DNA from 3 places in the Specibacter sp. NPDC078709 genome. Region 3 is predicted to be linked to each of the others. Evidence: predicted binding sites of a transcription regulator. Region 3 holds the regulator's gene; each other region holds the start of a gene.
The links. Region 3 encodes HrcA, which represses chaperone genes, less so after heat shock. Its sites were predicted from a motif close to TTNGCACTCGNNNNNNNCGAGTGCNAA; they were not measured.

Region 1 (2,268 bases), on a different contig from region 3:
TGAGAGCTTGCTGATCCGCGTTTTGGCTTTGCTGCCCAGCCCCACAGCCTCAATAACATCGGCCACCTTCCGCGGATGAGGGTAGTACGCGGCGAAGTGATTCAGTTGTTCAAGCACGGTGACGTTGCCGCTTTCACCCGTAGACTGCAGCACGATCCCCAAGTGGGCTTTCCAGTCCAGGCCTCCTCGTTGGGGATCAACGCCCAGCACCTGAACATCGCCGCTGCTCCTATCCCGGTATCCTTCCAGAATCTCAATGGTGGTGCTCTTCCCTGCCCCGTTGGGGCCAAGAAGTGCAAACGTTTCACCTTCGTGGATATCGAAGCTGATGCCATCCACGGCTGTGAAAGCGCCATAGCTTTTCTTCAGGTCACGCACTTGAACAGGGCTTAAGGTCATGGCTGCATCTTTGCACTGTGCTGCGTTTGCGACAACAACGTTTCAGGGCACGGAAGATGAAGTTTTAGGCGGTCAACCCAGCCATGTCAGCATCAGGTGCAGTGCGCCGCCCACCAGGGCAGACACAAAGGTGCGCCGTGAGCGAAACCCGGCCCGCCGTCGTCGTACTTTTAAGCGTGAAACTGGCACTCGCCTTGACCGAGTGCTAATCAGTTCCCTAGAGTCAGAGTTAGCACTCTCACCCTGAGGGTGCCAACTTGCTTATCTTTTTGGCCATGGGAGCATCACCGGCACCGCGACGACGGTTGGGCTCCACACAACATGGGCGAGAAGATTGCCAAGCATCCAAAAAATTTACGTGTGAAGGAGAGGTCCGAGTGTCGGTCTCTATTAAGCCTCTTGAGGATCGTATTGTTGTTCGCCAGCTCGAAGCAGAGCTGACTACCGCTTCCGGTCTGGTTATCCCGGACACTGCCAAGGAAAAGCCCCAGGAGGGCGAAGTAGTGGCAGTGGGCCCCGGCCGCGTTGACGACAACGGCAACCGTGTCCCGATCGACGTTGCTGTTGGCGACGTAGTCATCTACTCCAAGTACGGTGGCACCGAAGTCAAGACCGGTGGCGAGGAACTGTTGGTTCTCTCTGCCCGCGACGTACTGGCAATCGTCGTTAAGTAACGACCTTCGTCAACCACTTTTGTAAAGCCCCGTGCCGGATCGGTGATCGAGCCTGTCGAGATCAGTCACCGGCGCGGGGTCTTTGCGTGAAAGGACATAACGCATGGCAAAGCAGCTTCAGTTTAATGACGATGCACGCAAGGCCCTCGAGGCCGGCATCGACAAGTTGGCGGACACCGTCAAAGTAACGTTGGGCCCGCGCGGTCGCAACGTTGTGCTCGATAAGAAGTGGGGTGCCCCCACCATCACCAACGACGGCGTGACGATCGCTCGCGAAGTTGAGTTGGAAGACCCCTACGAAAACCTTGGCGCACAGCTGGCCAAGGAAGTTGCCACGAAGACCAACGATGTTGCCGGCGACGGCACCACCACGGCCACCGTTTTGGCACAGGCACTGGTCAAGGAAGGCCTGCGCAACGTAGCCGCAGGTGCGGCTCCCAGCGAGCTCAAGCGCGGCATCCAGGTTTCGGTTGAAGCCATTGCCAAGCGCCTGCTGGAGAACGCTCGCCCGGTTGAGGGTGGACAGGTTGCAGAAGTTGCAGCCATCTCCGCTCAGAGCCAGGAAATCGGCGACCTGCTCGCCGAGGCGTTCGATAAGGTCGGCAAGGATGGTGTCATCACCATTGAAGAGTCCTCCACCACCTCCACCGAACTGGTCCTCACCGAGGGCATGCAGTTCGACAAGGGCTACCTGTCCCCGTACTTCGTCACCGACGCAGAACGCCAGGAAGCAGTCATGGAAGACGCACTGGTTCTGATCAACCAGGGCAAGATCTCCAACCTGCAGGAATTCCTGCCGCTGCTGGAAAAGGCACTTGCTGCCAACAAGCCGCTGTTCATCATTGCCGAAGACGTCGACGGCGAGGCTCTGTCCACGCTGATCGTCAACCGCCTGCGCGGTACGTTGAACGTTGTAGCTGTCAAGGCACCGGGCTTCGGTGACCGCCGCAAGGCCATGCTGCAGGACATTGCAATCCTGACCGGCGCACAGGTTGTCTCCCCGGAGATTGGCCTGTCCCTGGACCAGGTTGGCCTTGAGGTACTGGGTACGGCTCGCCGCATCACGGTCACCAAGGACAACACCACCATCGTTGACGGTGCTGGCACGGCTGAGGATGTTGCTGACCGTGTTGCTCAGCTGCACGCCGAGCTCAAGCGCACCGACTCCGACTGGGACAAGGAAAAGCTGCAGGAA
Region 2 (2,268 bases), on a different contig from region 3:
CAACAACGCCGGGCTCCATGCCGGCGTTGAGAGCAATCTGCTTCAACGGGGCGTCAATGGCAACACGAACAATGTTGGCGCCTGTTGCTTCGTCGCCGGTCAGGTTCAGGGAATCGAAGGCCTTGACACCGGCCTGGATCAGAGCAACGCCACCGCCGGGGACGATGCCTTCTTCGACAGCAGCCTTGGCGTTACGCACTGCATCTTCAATGCGGTGCTTGCGTTCCTTGAGCTCAACTTCGGTTGCCGCACCAGCCTTGATGACTGCAACGCCGCCGGCCAGCTTGGCCAGGCGTTCCTGCAGCTTCTCGCGGTCGTAGTCGGAATCGGAGTTTTCGATTTCGGCACGGATCTGAGCAACGCGACCTGCGATGGCCTCGGCGTCGCCGGCTCCATCAACAATGGTGGTCTCGTCCTTGGTCACAACAACCTTGCGAGCCTTACCCAGCAGGTCAAGTGTGGTGTTTTCCAGCTTGAGGCCTACTTCTTCAGCGATGACCTGGCCACCGGTGAGGATGGCGATGTCGGAGAGCTGAGCCTTGCGGCGGTCGCCGAAGCCCGGTGCCTTGACGGCGACGGACTTGAACAGGCCACGGATCTTGTTCACGATCAGTGTTGCCAGTGCTTCGCCTTCGATGTCTTCGGCGATGATCAGCAGCGGCTTGTTTGAAGCCATGACCTTTTCCAGAACTGCAACAAGGTCCTTGACGCTGGAGATCTTGGAGTTCACGATCAGGATGTACGGGTCTTCGAGGACCGTTTCCTGACGCTCGGTGTCGGTTACGAAGTAAGCGGAGATGTAACCCTTGTCGAAGCGCATGCCTTCGGTGAGTTCAAGCTCCAAGCCGAAGGTGTTGGACTCCTCGACGGTGATGACGCCTTCCTTGCCGACCTTATCCAAGGCTTCAGCAATGAGGGCACCGATCTCGGGATCGCCGGCGGAGATGGACGCGGTAGCGGCGATCTCTTCCTTGGTCTCGATTTCCTTGGCGGAAGCGAGCAGCTGCTCGATGACGGCTGCAACAGCCTTCTCGATGCCGCGCTTGAGGGACAGCGGGTCGGCTCCGGCAGCTACGTTGCGCAGGCCTTCCTTGACCAGAGCCTGAGCCAGAACGGTGGCTGTGGTGGTGCCGTCGCCAGCGATGTCGTCAGTCTTCTTGGCGACTTCCTTGACCAGCTCAGCGCCGATCTTCTCATAGGGATCGTCAAGTTCAATTTCCTTGGCGATGGATACACCATCGTTGGTGATCGTGGGGGCGCCCCACTTCTTTTCGAGAACAACGTTGCGACCGCGCGGGCCCAAGGTTACCTTGACAGCGTCGGCGAGGATGTTCAACCCACGCTCAAGACCGCGGCGTGCCTCTTCATCAAATGCAATGAGCTTGGCCATGGAGGCTTCAGTCCTTTCGGGACAGTCATTTTTACGATTCTTATCTCCTCGCAAGGCGCCCGCGACGGACGGATCAGTCTCTGTTGATCTAGTTACAACAGCGGCAAACCCTCGCCCAGTGAGGAAAGTTCAATACCCTGACAGCGACAAAACAGCTAGAAACTAGCAGTCACCACCTCAGAGTGCTAACTCAATAATTAGCACTCGACACCCCAGAGTGCAAGCGGGAGCGTCACTATGAGCTTGCGGCGAACGTCTAAGCAGCAACTTCGAACCCCACACTGCCAGCACTGCGTGCGACGTTTAGGCGCCCGGACCCAAAATTATGGCGAGGGGCACGCCAAACTCCGGCGCCTCCGCCAGGGCAGGGATGCCCAGCAATGCACTGAGCGCCTCTGCGTTTGCCTTCTGCTCAATGCCGCTATACATGATGACCGAAGCAGCCTGAGCCTGACCATTCCAGTTGGCGGCTGTCGATACCGTCCAACCGTCCACCTGAACCCGCCCTGCATAACTTGCGGCCAGACCCGGTATACCGGTGGCGTTGTAGATAGCCACAGGAATGCTCTTGTCCACGACGGAGTCGGGGCTCGGCGACGGGGAAGGGGTCGGCGTCGGAGTCTCCACAGGAGTCGTGGAGGGTGCTGGCGTCGTGGGAGGAGCTGAGGTGGTGCTCGGCGGCGCGGTAGCGGTCTCACTCACGGTGGCCGGCGGCTGCGTGATGTTGTTATTGAGCATCTTCGGCATGATGAAAAAGGCCAGCAGCCCTACACACAGTGCAACGATGCCCACAACCATCAACGGCATCAGTGAGCGCCGCTGGGGTGCAATCGAAGCACGGTGGACGCCGTGGCGCGCCGAGTTCTCCTCGATAGCGT
Region 3 (2,268 bases):
TTCGAGTTTCCTTGGAGCCTGGCACCAAGTGGTCTACCAGAATGCCCAAACGGCGGTTGGGTCCGGGTCTGAAGTCGGCCACGGCGGCGGCAAGGTCGTCAATGCCTCGCAGCGGTTCTACAACGATTCCTTCCACCCGCAGATCGTCTCCCCAGACTTTCTCGACGAGTTCGGCGTCGTGCTTGCCCTCGACCCAGATCCGGCTGGCTTTGGCAACCTTGGCACGGTCCCCGGTGACCTTGACGGAACCTGAAGCGGTACGCAAGACCTGCTTGGGTGCGCCAGCGGCTGTGGGGGCGATGAGTTCAATGGGTTCGCCTTCCAGCAGGAAGCCGAAACCGAGTGGGAAGGCGCGGATCTTCTCGCGTCGATCGGCGAGTTCCACAATGTGCATGCCCCCGGATTTCTCCAGCCGCACCACAGCTCCCACCCAGCCTGTTTGCACGTCTTCCACGACGAGACCCGAACGGGCCTCCACCTTGCGCAACACCCGTTCTGGCGGGGCGCTGAGGTCCAGGGGGCCCCACTGGTGGTGAGGTACGTCATTGAAATGCATGGAGAAACCTGACTTTTGACGCTCAAGGCAACGCTCATGGCGAACGCTACAGGGTGAAAAGCCATGCTATCGCGTGCTGTGCCCGCCCTCGTGGCACTAGCCGTATAGGGGCATGGCGTGTGCGCGCGGGGTGTGGATAAGCCATGGGTGGGTGGTCTGAAAAAGTATTAGACTTAGCACTTGGTTGGGTAGAGTGCTAAAAGTTAGTTATCAAGAGCCACTGGGCGTGCCCGGTGGAAAGCTGATGCGGTGAAGTTTGGGCAAAGTTACGGTGAGAAGGCTGAAGGGAGGTGCCGAGCATGAGTGAACCACGGAAATTGGAAGTTCTGCGGGCTATTGTTGAAGATTATGTGCATTCACGTGAACCTGTCGGCTCCAAGGCTTTGGTGGAACGGCATCACCTGGGCGTCTCCAGTGCCACCATCCGCAATGACATGGCCGCGCTGGAGGAAGAGGGGCTGATTACCGCTCCGCACACCAGTTCCGGGCGCATTCCCACGGATAAGGGCTACCGGCTCTTCGTCGATCAGCTGGCTTCGGTCAAGCCACTTTCAGCAGCCGAGCGGCGCGCCATTTCGGTACTGTTGGACGGTCCCACCGATCTTGACGACGTTTTGGAACGCACCGTACGGACACTGGCACAGCTGACCAACCAGGTGGCTGTGGTTCAGTACCCGCGCACCACAGCAGCCACGGTACGGCACATCGAATTCGTTTCATTAGCGGCTCACCAGGTGCTGGTGGTGCTGATCCTCGCCTCGGGCAAAGTGGAACAGAACGTGATTGACCTAGGTGGCGCCGTAGATGAGGACATTCTCGCCGGGTTGCGGAGACTCTTCATGGCTAGTCTGAACGGACTGACTGTGGCCCAACTTCCTGCTGCGGTGGTCAGGATTCCGCTCGAGGTTCCAGTAGCTGAGCAGGCTGCGGCTGCACGGCTGGCCCAAGGTCTGGCGATTTTGGCGCACAGCGCCCGAGAAGACCGCATTGTCATGGCAGGGACGGCCAACCTTGCCCGGTCCAACAATGATTTCCCCTTGAGCATTGGCCCCGTCTTGGACGCTCTAGAGGAGCAGGTCGTACTGCTGCGGCTGCTGGAAGCAATGGCTCAGGACTCGTTGGGCATGGCTGTGGTGATTGGCCGTGAAAACCCTCACGATTCACTGGCGGAAGCTTCTGTGGTGGCCACCAGCTATGTGCCTGGCGAAAACGCCAAGCTCGGAGTGGTCGGCCCAACCCGGATGGACTACCCCAACACGATGGCCAGCGTTCGCGCCGTGGCCCAGTACTTATCGAGAATTTTGGCCGGCTAAGCGGCCACCGATTCAACAAAAGAGAGCAACACTTTGAGTAACCATTACGATGCATTGGGCGTCGCCCGCGACGCAACGGCCGAGGAAATTAAGAAGGCCTACCGCAAGCTTGCCCGCAAGTTGCACCCGGACGTCAACGACGCCCCGGATGCTCAGGACCGCTTCAAGGCCGTCACGCACGCCTATGAGGTGCTCTCGGACCCGCAGAAGCGCCGTGTCTACGACACCACGGGCAATGAAAACGGCAACGATGTTGGCGGCGGAGGCGGCGGCTTTGGCGGCGAAGGCTTCGCCTTCCAGGACATCTTTGAGACCTTCTTCGGTGGTGCCGGCGGTGGTGGCGGGGGACGCGGTCCCGCATCACGCATGCGGCGAGGCCAGGACGCCCTCATCACGGTG

Region 1: groES (co-chaperone GroES) is a predicted target of HrcA. The motif match lies at 582-608, and genes of this name have one in related genera.
Region 2: groL (chaperonin GroEL) is a predicted target of HrcA. The motif match lies at 1,553-1,579, and genes of this name have one in related genera.

What each region holds. Positions count from the first base shown of each region.
Region 1 covers NZ_JBFBLU010000007.1:234,552-236,819, forward strand. The annotation lists gene AB0P14_RS14315 (ABC transporter ATP-binding protein) at 1-399, opposite strand, end outside; gene groES (co-chaperone GroES) at 777-1,073, shown strand; gene groL (chaperonin GroEL) at 1,177-2,268, shown strand, end outside.
Region 2 covers NZ_JBFBLU010000001.1:734,539-736,806, forward strand. The annotation lists gene groL (chaperonin GroEL) at 1-1,390, opposite strand, end outside; gene AB0P14_RS03190 (LytR C-terminal domain-containing protein) at 1,694-2,268, opposite strand, start outside.
Region 3 covers NZ_JBFBLU010000003.1:131,443-133,710, reverse strand. The annotation lists gene AB0P14_RS07210 (DUF3097 domain-containing protein) at 1-556, opposite strand, end outside; gene hrcA (heat-inducible transcriptional repressor HrcA) at 856-1,869, shown strand; gene dnaJ (molecular chaperone DnaJ) at 1,903-2,268, shown strand, end outside.